Regions from separate parts of the Gilliamella sp. X-46 genome, predicted to be linked through region 1. Evidence: riboswitches for the same ligand, from Rfam matches in the RefSeq annotation. Region 1 holds a riboswitch; the other holds the start of a gene.
The links. A riboswitch is a leader RNA that binds a small molecule or an ion and turns the genes downstream of it on or off. The one in region 1 is predicted to bind preQ1.

Region 1 (5,183 bases):
TTGCATTAACTGCGCATACATCAAGAGTAATCGAAGGTAGTGCGCCATATTTTACGTATGATGGGAGTCAGATTAAGGTAACTTCAACGGATATTTTATTGTCTATTAAGTTGAGTGATGGTCGAGTAATCACGCCATCGACTAATACATCAAGTGCGACAAATCCGATAATATTACCAATAGCGAGTGGTTTGGATAATATAAGAACGGTAGTTCCATCACCAGCTAGTTCAGTGAGTTTTAGTGATTTAGTGAGTAGATATATAAATTGGGATGATGATGATGGAGATGGATGGAGTAATGGAAATGGGCGAGGTCTAGTTACTGCAACGGCATCAGGAGGGAGTATATCGGTGAGTTTTACTGATAAGGATGGTCGTACAGTAGCTCCTTCTGTTGCATTAAATAAATGTAAGGCTCCTTATAGGGTAACCTTAAATAGTACAGGGGGTTATTTACAAACACCGTACGGAATTCCTAATAGAACCAATTATAGTGGTGGTACAGTGACGTATTATGTCGAACCGTATAGTGGTTCAGTTATTTGTCACGTAAGGCCGAATTTGTTGTTGGGTGGCACAACTGGTATTGTTTCTAACGACAGTCCTCGTTACGCCGACTCAGCTAACATATGGAGTCCTACAGAGGGTTTTTTAACTCAGTCAACGAATCCATTATCTTACGACCAAAATTTTCCGACAACGGGTGCAGATGGATTGTATTTTGATTTAGATTTGCCTAGAGGAGTAGATGGAAGTCAGTTGACGTGGTCTCCGGTCTCGCGTGGTGGGATAACAGCTACAGTAGAATGGGTAAGACCAAACAGTAGTGATAATTGGATTAGAGATAAAAACTGGCATGTAACGAGGGTAACATTACATGGTCCTAGAGCAAGTGATGCTCAAAAACAGTCAGCTAATCCTGGTCCACTTAGTAAGCCAAATTTACCGCAGACATTTGAGTTAGTGGGTAGGGATGGTCTTGGTAATGTGGTTAAATATGGGTTTAAATTACAGAAGTGGTTTGTCGGTGGTCAGAGTGGGGAGCATTATAATGTATTAACTTGGTGTGGAGGTTTGGGGTATCGTTTTGTTAAGGGCCGTGATTTGACTAATGCGTGTAAAAATGGCCCACGACCTAATGCTTGTGGCGCAAGTCTTAGTTCAGGTAGTAATTATTACAGGCGTCGAATAGGTGCAGGATTTTTCACGGAGTGGGGCATCATGTATGATTACGCCGGTGCTGGCTTCTCCGAAACAAGGTACATTGTAAGTGAGCTTGCAGAAGGTCGCTCATACTACGTCAACACGTTTGTCGCCCCGAACAACGGTAGCTTTTCATTCGCCATGTCCAACGCGGGAAGAGGCTCGGCTGTTTGCGTAGTACCTTAGCTTTTATTCCTTAATCCTTAGTACTTAGGCCATGGGGGATGGTGTAGATAAAGGACAATCTAACAAAGACCAGCACCCCGCACAGTTGGCGTGCTAAGTAGTTAAAAATGCACGCCAAGCGGTTTTGCTATTTAATAGCAAAACCGTTTCCTTCAATTTAAAAGACTAATCAATATTCGCAAACTTATGGCTTTGCACACTCAAAAGCCATTTATTATCAAAGCGATCTTTGTTGATTTTCCCCAATAGTTCAATGGTTTCAAACATATTAAACGCACCATCTTTTTCGCACGGTGAAAGGTAATAGCGTTTGGCGTGAATTTGAGTTTCGATATATTGGCAAAAAGGGATAAAATCAGCATGATTTTCGGCAACAATCCGCACTTCATTGGCAGTAGGTTGTGCTATTTTTTGATAGCGTGACTGATAACAAAACTTAGGGCTAAGAGCTATATAATCTATAAGCGGATCAACTTTGCCAAGTCCATTACTTTCAATGGCAATAAAATAACCCGCATTTTTTAATGGTACAAGCAATTGAGGTAATGCTTTAACCATAGTGGGTTCGCCGCCAGTAATGATAATGTTTTTGCTGTTATATTCACTCACTTTAGCAAGCAGTGTATCTAACGTAAACCGGGTAAATTGGCGGAAATTAGTATCACACCAAGCACAATTTAAATTGCACCCAGCAAAACGGATAAAAACAGCAGGCATGCCTGTATTATAACCTTCGCCCTGTAAAGATTCGAAGATTTCAACGATGCGAAATTCGATCATTTTGGGCTCCGATGATATTCACAATACGAAGTTGGCGTTTCCCATAATTTGATCATCGAAACAGGCAAATATTGAGACAGGCGATCAAAGATAAATTTGCTCATTCCTTCGGCAGTAGTTCGGCATGGAAAGGCAAAAATTTTGCGCTCCATTTCTTGTAGTAATGTGGCGATACGGCGCTCATTTGGGTTATTTTGGTTGTAAAGATAAGCGTGATCCAGTGGATCAATAATATGCTGTTTAACAATCATTTTTAGATCAGCATAATCCATGACCATGTCTTGACTTGAACCATTATCGATAAGGTCACCGCTAATTTCGACTAATAAGCGATAAGTATGACCATGCAGATTGTGGCACTTTTTATTGTGCCCATCTAGCATATGACAGGCGTCAAATTGAAACTCTTTAGCTATTTTAAACATTTTATATTCCTAGTTTTTTTACGTGGGATGGGTTACGAACCACGGTTAGCTAACCTAACAAAATAAAGGCGCTAATATAATAGATAAAAGCTGAGTTGTCATCTTGCAAGTTTTATTAAAACAACATTGAGTGGTAATTGATTGAATTGCGGTGACCTTTATTTTTGACGCTAGTGAAGCTTTAAATACTTGCTGATCTTGCTACATAAATTTTATAAAAAATATTGTGGATTTACTCTTGAAATTTAGATTGCAACACACATTTAGATCACATGCAAATGGGTTGAATGTGTTAAGCATTGAATCCAAATCTATTGCTCAGGAGATAAATACTATGAGGTTAGATAAATTAACAAACAAGTTTCAACAAGCTTTAGCTGATGCGCAGTCAATGGCGTTAGGTAAGGACAATCAATATATAGAGCCTGTGCATGTACTATTAGCCATGCTTAAGCAAGAAGGTAGCAGTGTAACGCCATTATTGACTACTGCTGGTGCAAATGTCGCTGTTTTACAACAAGAATTAACGCAAGCCGTTGATCGATTACCCCAAGTTCAAGGTGTGGGGGGCGATGTTATGCCATCGCAAGAGTTTGTTCGTGTATTAAATCTATGCGACAAATTATCCCAAAAAAATGGCGATAGTTATATATCATCAGAACTCTTTATATTAGCTGCTTTAGAAGACAAAGGTAGCTTAAGTGATATTCTTAAAAGATCAGGCGTCAATAAAGACAAATTTAGCCAAGCAGTCAATCAAGTAAGAGGTAGCGATAACGTGAACGACCCTAATGCAGAAGATCAACGTGGTGCACTTAAAAAATATACCATTGATTTAACTCAACGAGCAGAACAAGGTAAGCTTGATCCTGTTATTGGTCGTGATGAAGAAATTCGCCGAACAATTCAGGTATTACAACGCCGTACTAAAAATAATCCGGTATTAATTGGTGAACCAGGCGTGGGTAAAACCGCCATTGTGGAAGGTTTAGCTCAACGTATTGTTAACCGCGAAGTACCTGAAGGATTGCGGAATAAACGTGTGTTATCATTAGACATGGGTGCATTAATTGCGGGCGCTAAATATCGTGGTGAATTTGAAGAACGGTTAAAAGCCGTGCTTAAAGACTTAGCAAAAGAAGAAGGTCGCATTATATTGTTCATCGACGAAATCCATACCATGGTTGGTGCAGGTAAAAGCGATGGTGCAATGGATGCCGGTAATATGCTAAAACCTGCATTAGCGCGTGGAGAATTGCACTGCGTGGGCGCAACAACGCTTGATGAATATCGTCAATATATCGAAAAAGATCCGGCATTAGAACGTCGTTTCCAAAAAGTCTATGTTGCCGAGCCAACAGTTGAAGATACTATTGCTATTTTGCGTGGATTAAAAGAACGTTATGAACTGCATCACCATGTACAAATTACCGATCCGGCAATTGTGGCTGCGGCAACGCTATCGCATCGTTATATTTCAGATCGCATGTTACCTGACAAGGCAATTGACTTAATTGACGAAGCTGCATCAAGCATTCGTATGCAAATGGATTCCAAACCAGAATCTTTAGATCGACTTGAAAGGCGCATAATTCAACTTAAACTTGAACAACAAGCGCTTAAAAAAGAGTCTGACGATGCCAGTAAAAAACGACTTGAGATGTTAAACGATGAACTTTCTGAAAAAGAAAAGGAATATGCATCACTTGAAGAAGAATGGAAATCAGAAAAGGCAGCTGTTTCGGGCACGCAAAGCATCAAAGCTGAGCTAGAAAAAGCGCGTACTGAAATAGAGCAAGCACGTCGAGCTGGCGACTTGAGCAAAATGTCTGAATTACAATACGGCAAAATCCCAGAGCTCGAAAAGAAACTGGCTTCAGCAACTCAGTTAGAAGGCAAAACCATGAAGTTATTGCGTAACAAAGTGACCGATAACGAAATTGCCGAAGTGCTATCTAAAGCGACAGGTATTCCGGTTTCTAGAATGCTTGAGAGCGAAAAAGACAAACTATTACATATGGAAGATGCTTTGCATAAACGTGTCATTGGCCAAAATGAAGCGGTATTAGCGGTTGCTAATGCGATTCGCCGTAGCCGAGCAGGGCTTTCTGATCCAAATAGACCAATTGGATCGTTCCTATTCTTAGGACCAACAGGGGTAGGTAAAACCGAGCTTTGCAAATCACTGGCTAACTTTATGTTTGATAGCGAAGATGCTATGGTGCGTATAGATATGTCAGAGTTTATGGAAAAACACTCTGTTGCTCGCTTAATTGGTGCACCTCCGGGTTATGTTGGTTATGAAGAAGGTGGATACTTAACAGAAGCAGTTAGACGTCGACCTTATTCAGTTATTTTACTTGACGAAGTCGAAAAAGCGCATCCAGATGTCTTTAATATCTTACTGCAAGTTCTGGATGATGGACGCTTAACCGATGGCCAAGGTCGCACGGTTGATTTTCGTAATACCGTCATAATTATGACATCAAACTTAGGCTCTGATCTAATTCAAGGTCAAGTTGAGTTAAGTTATGACGAAATGAAAGCGCTAGTGATGACAGTCGTTGCTAAACACTTTAGACCAGAA
Region 2 (5,183 bases), on a different contig from region 1:
TTGAACTTTAATTATCTTGTCATTTACTGTGACTAATCCATCTTGTTGCAATGGGGCGAGTAATTTTAAGTCTTCAGCAAAATAGTTATCGAACTGGATATGAAATTGTTCTTCTATTGCTTTTTTATCTAAATAAAAGTGGCAAATAAGCTGCTTGATTACATCTCGACGAATGATATCATCTTGATTTAAATTAAATCCTTTCCATAACCCATGACCTTTTTGTTCAACTTGACTTTGATAAGCTCTAAGATCTTTTTGGTTTTGCGCATAACTATCACCTAACATACTAATGGCTGACACACCCAGCCCAAGTAAATCCGCATCTCCTTGCGTTGTGTAACCCTGAAAATTACGGTGTAGCTGATTTTCTTGTTGAGCAATCGCTAATTCATCAGTAGGTTTGGCAAAATGATCCATGCCGATAAATTGATATCCCGCTTCGGTTAGTTTTTGAATACTTGTGTATAAAATCTGTAATTTTTGATTAGCATTAGGTAAATCAGCATCTTTAATTTTACGTTGTGCTGCAAAACGGCTCGGCAAGTGGGCGTAATTAAATACACTTAAACGATCGGGCGAGATATCAATCACTTTGTTGAGCGTTTCGGTAAAACTAGTAACTGTTTGTTTCGGTAAGCCATAAATGAGATCTAAACTAATTGAGTCAAAATTATTTTTGCGAGCTTGATTAATAAGAGAACGTATTAATGTTTCATCTTGCTCGCGATTAATTAGATTTTGAATTTCATGATTAAAATCTTGAATTCCCATGCTTAAACGATTAAATCCAACGTGAGCTAAATGATCAATAGTTTGTGGGGTAATTTCTCGCGGATCGATTTCGATCGAAAGTTCAGCGTTATCGGCAAAATTGAAATGCTTTTTTAGCGAAGTTATTAGTCGAGTGATTTCATCATCAGTTAAAAAAGTCGGCGTACCGCCACCCCAGTGCATTTGGGTTACTGTTCGATTGTTAAACAATTTGGCACGCTTGGCAATTTCAATATCTAAAATATCTAAGTATTTGGTGACTTTTTGCGTTTGGCGAGTAATGAGTTTATTACAACCGCAAAAATAACAAAGCTTATGGCAAAACGGAATATGCACATAAAGCGATAATGGCTTTGTTGTGTAACGTGCTGCTGCCGATAAAAAATCTTGCTCATTAAAATTTTCATTAAATTCAAGTGCAGTAGGGTAAGAGGTATATCTTGGACCAGAATAGTTATATTTTTCAATTAACGCCTGATCCCATAATTGCATATCAGTCATGCTTTTGCTTCCGTTTAGGGCTGTGTTTAATGTTGTTATTTTTGTGAATTTTTAATGGTTGTTTTTGTTGGTTTCTGATTTTTGTTTTAATTTTAATTCGATTAGTTTTATTTAAATATAACAATGTGCAGATTAATAACCCAAAATATAAACTTAACATAATTAATATTGGCATTATGATTCGCTCGCTTTTTAAGTTATTAATAGATTTTATAAAAAATAATAGTTTTTAATTTTAAATTATGAGCAGAAATTAAATGATTAGGATCGTATTTCTGCTTGCATTGAGAAGATACTCATAAGTACTAATGACAGTTGTCTCTTATGAGTTTCGTTTTAATAAACTAACGATATCTTCTTTCTTTTCGTCTTCATCTTCGAAATCATCATCAGTATAACCCAGCTCTTGCATCAACTCATCAATACGATTTAATTTGCTATCAAGATAAGTTTGTTGATCTTTAGTGAGTTTGGCATTTTGCTCGACTAGATCCAGTAACATATCTAATTTTGGATCGTTTTCTAATTGTTCTAATTCTTGTTGTGGCGATAAAACTGTTTTAGCCGGTTTTGGTTGTTTAACGGGTTTTATTGCATTGCTAGCACTTTCAACAACTAATGAAATCGGTTTTTTACTGCCAATGCGTGGATCTTTGCTTTTGCTTGTCGAATTTTTATTTTTGTTATTATCTTGATTATTAAAGCGAGAGCCACTTGGTAAGCCTTTGTGCTTACGTTTGCGCTTTAGCTCACGAGACTCTTCATTAATCTCTTGACGGCTTTTTTTAGTTTTTTGTTTCGATTTATTCTTTAACATACAATCTCTGTTTAATATTAGGGTTAATCATTTAACCAGCGTATTTTATCAGTAAGTCTTAAATATAGCTATGATGAAGCAGCCATGCTAATTTAAGATTGTAAAAAAAGAGATTTATGTATAATCTGAGCCCAATAAATTTGTCAGATCGAATTAGAGAACAAAATAAAATGAAAAATCATTTGAGCCCTTATATGCAATTTAACCGTCAAGAATGGGCAAGTTTGCGTAATGCTGTACCGATGACGTTAACCCCTGACGAGTTAACTTCTTTACAAGGCATTAATGAAGACTTATCGATGGATGAAGTCAGTGACATCTATTTACCTTTATCAAGGTTACTTAATTATTATATTAGTAATAGCTTTAGCCGGCAGGCGGTACTTTCTAAGTTTTTAGGCAAAAGTCACAAAATCCCTTATATTATCGGTATTGCCGGTAGCGTTGCAGTAGGCAAAAGCACAACAGCAAGGGTATTGCAGGCATTGTTAACGCGTTGGCCAGAGCATCGTAAAGTAGCTTTAGTGACAACCGATGGATTTTTATACCCCAATAAATGCCTTGAAGAACGTGGAATAATGAACAAAAAAGGCTTTCCACAATCATATGATATTAAAAAACTGATCAATTTTGTTGCGGATATAAAGTCAGGACAAGCTAACGTTAAAGCACCGGTGTATTCTCATCTGGTTTATGATATTGTCGAAGGTGAAGAAATGGTGATTGATAGTCCAGATATTTTGATTCTTGAAGGATTAAATGTACTACAAAGCACCTTGAATTATCCGCAAGCAAATAACCGTGTTTTTGTTTCTGATTATGTCGATTTTTCCATTTATGTTGATGCCGAGGTTTCGTTATTACATGATTGGTATGTGAACCGCTTTTTAAAATTTAGAGCTGGTGCATTTAGTGATCCCAACTCTTACTTTAACCACTACTCAAAACTGCCAGAACAAGAGGCCGTCAACATTGCTAATCGCCTTTGGCATGAAATTAATGAATTAAATTTGGTTGAAAACATCTTACCTACAAGAGAAAGGGCGAGTTTAATCCTGACTAAAGGTAAAGATCATAAAGTGGATTTGGTTCAGTTAAGAAAATAAGGTAAAGGGGGGATTGATATGAAGTCAGTAATTCAAGTAATAACTAAAGTAACCATTATTACTTTTGTGGGTTTATTTTCGCTTGGCGCTTATGCTTCAGAACATTCTGAAGGATTAACGTGTGAAAGCAAAAAACAAAATATTGAATCACAGATTGATTATGCTAAAAAAAATAATAACTCTCATCAAGTTCAAGGGCTTGAAAAGGCATTACATGATGTCAATAATTATTGTTCAAATGATAAGTTAGAAGAAAAATATAATAAAAAAATTCAAGAAAAGACAGATAAAGTTGTCAAAAGAACCCAAGAATTAAATCAGGCAAAAACAAAAGGTGATGAACACAAAATTGCCAAACAACAAGCAAAATTATCCGAGGCCGAACAAGAACTCAATGAAGCAAAAACTGAATTAGCTAAATTTTATCAAGAATTAAAATTAAGATAAGCGGTAACAAGTAGATTATTCACCCGCGTCGATTGCCTTTCCACTATGTTTTTATCATTAACCCCATCAATAGTTACTGTTGATGAGGTTAGTTTGATATTTTGTATTCTTTGTCACACTAGACTTTTATATTTAAAAAGAGTATGGTGTGCGGCTTGTTACGTGGTTCGTAAACCTCCCACGCTAAAAAACTAAGGAAACATCATGAATAAAATTACACTACTAGGCGATCAGTCTGTTCGCTATCCTACAACCTATTGTCCTGAAATACTCGAAACGTTCGATAATAAACATCCGAATAACGACTATTTTGTTAAATTTAATTGCCCAGAGTTTACTAGCCTTTGCCCTATCACTGGTCAGCCTGATTTTGCAACGATTTATATTTCGTACATACCCAATATCAAAATGGTTGAAAGTAAATCGCTAAAGCTTTATTTATTTAGCTTTCGTAATCATGGTGATTATCACGAAGATTGTATTAATATCATCATGAAAGATCTAATTAAATTAATGGATCCTAAATATATTGAAGTTTGGGGCAAATTTACACCACGCGGTGGTATTTCGATTGATCCTTATGCCAACTATGGCAAATCAGGTACCCATTGGCAACAAGTTGCGGCAAATCGATTAGCTAATCACGATATGTATCCAGAAAAAGTGGATAATCGCTAATTTATAATCCATCCAAACAGGAACCGTTAATGCAAACTCGTAAAGCACTCGTTATATTTTCTGGCGGGCAAGATTCAACTACCTGCTTACTGCAAGCCATTGCCGATTATGGACGTGAAAATGTTCAGGCAATCAGCTTTCATTATGGTCAACGTCATGCCATTGAGCTTGAAAAAGCCAAATGGATCGCTAAAGATTTAGGTATAAAGCAAACTGTCATTGATACATCAGTTATCAAACAAACCACGAATAATGCGCTCATCGACGACTCACAAGAAATTAAAGCAGCTCAAGATGGCGATTATCCTAATACCTTTGTGGATGGGCGTAATATGCTCTTTTTACTATTAGCTGGATGCCATGCCAAGCAGCAGGGCATTTCTGACATTATTATTGGAGTTTGTGAAACCGACTTTAGTGGTTATCCAGATTGTCGTGATATCTTTATTAAATCAATGAATGTATCGATGAATTTAGCCATGGATTATGCGTTTAATCTTATTACACCACTGATGTATTTGACCAAAGCACAAACATGGGAAATAGCCGATAAACTGGGCTATCTTGATTATGTCCAACAACATACCCACACCTGTTATTACGGGGTTGAAGGGGGATGTGGCAAGTGTCCTAGCTGTTTGCTGCGCGATAAGGGCTTGCAAGAATATATGGCTAGGGCTAGATAGATTTATTAATAACTGGGTTCTCTCACCCCATTAAAAAGGAAAAAAGATGTACTTAAAGAATCATTTCGAATCGATAGAAAAAAACTTTACCCGTGGGCAACAGCAAAAAGCGCTTTACTGGTTGGCTTTTTTCCATATTTTAGTTATTGCTTCAAGCAATTATTTAGTCCAAAT

Region 2: another riboswitch for preQ1. It lies ahead of queF (preQ(1) synthase); the one in region 1 lies ahead of queD (6-carboxytetrahydropterin synthase QueD).

Annotation. Positions count from the first base shown of each region.
Region 1 is NZ_JBXSQH010000005.1:6,812-11,994, reverse strand. Features, by position in the region: gene ACYIAJ_RS05575 (hypothetical protein) at 1-1,391, shown strand, start outside; gene ACYIAJ_RS05570 (7-carboxy-7-deazaguanine synthase QueE) at 1,557-2,171, opposite strand; gene queD (6-carboxytetrahydropterin synthase QueD) at 2,168-2,596, opposite strand; PreQ1 riboswitch class I at 2,600-2,645, opposite strand; gene clpB (ATP-dependent chaperone ClpB) at 2,931-5,183, shown strand, end outside.
Region 2 is NZ_JBXSQH010000010.1:25,356-30,538, forward strand. Features, by position in the region: gene hemN (oxygen-independent coproporphyrinogen III oxidase) at 1-1,275, opposite strand, end outside; gene yihI (Der GTPase-activating protein YihI) at 1,598-2,092, opposite strand; gene coaA (type I pantothenate kinase) at 2,263-3,198, shown strand; gene ACYIAJ_RS07730 (DUF1090 domain-containing protein) at 3,217-3,645, shown strand; PreQ1 riboswitch class I at 3,802-3,846, shown strand; gene queF (preQ(1) synthase) at 3,850-4,323, shown strand; gene queC (7-cyano-7-deazaguanine synthase QueC) at 4,353-5,009, shown strand; gene ACYIAJ_RS07745 (7-cyano-7-deazaguanine/7-aminomethyl-7-deazaguanine transporter) at 5,056-5,183, shown strand, end outside.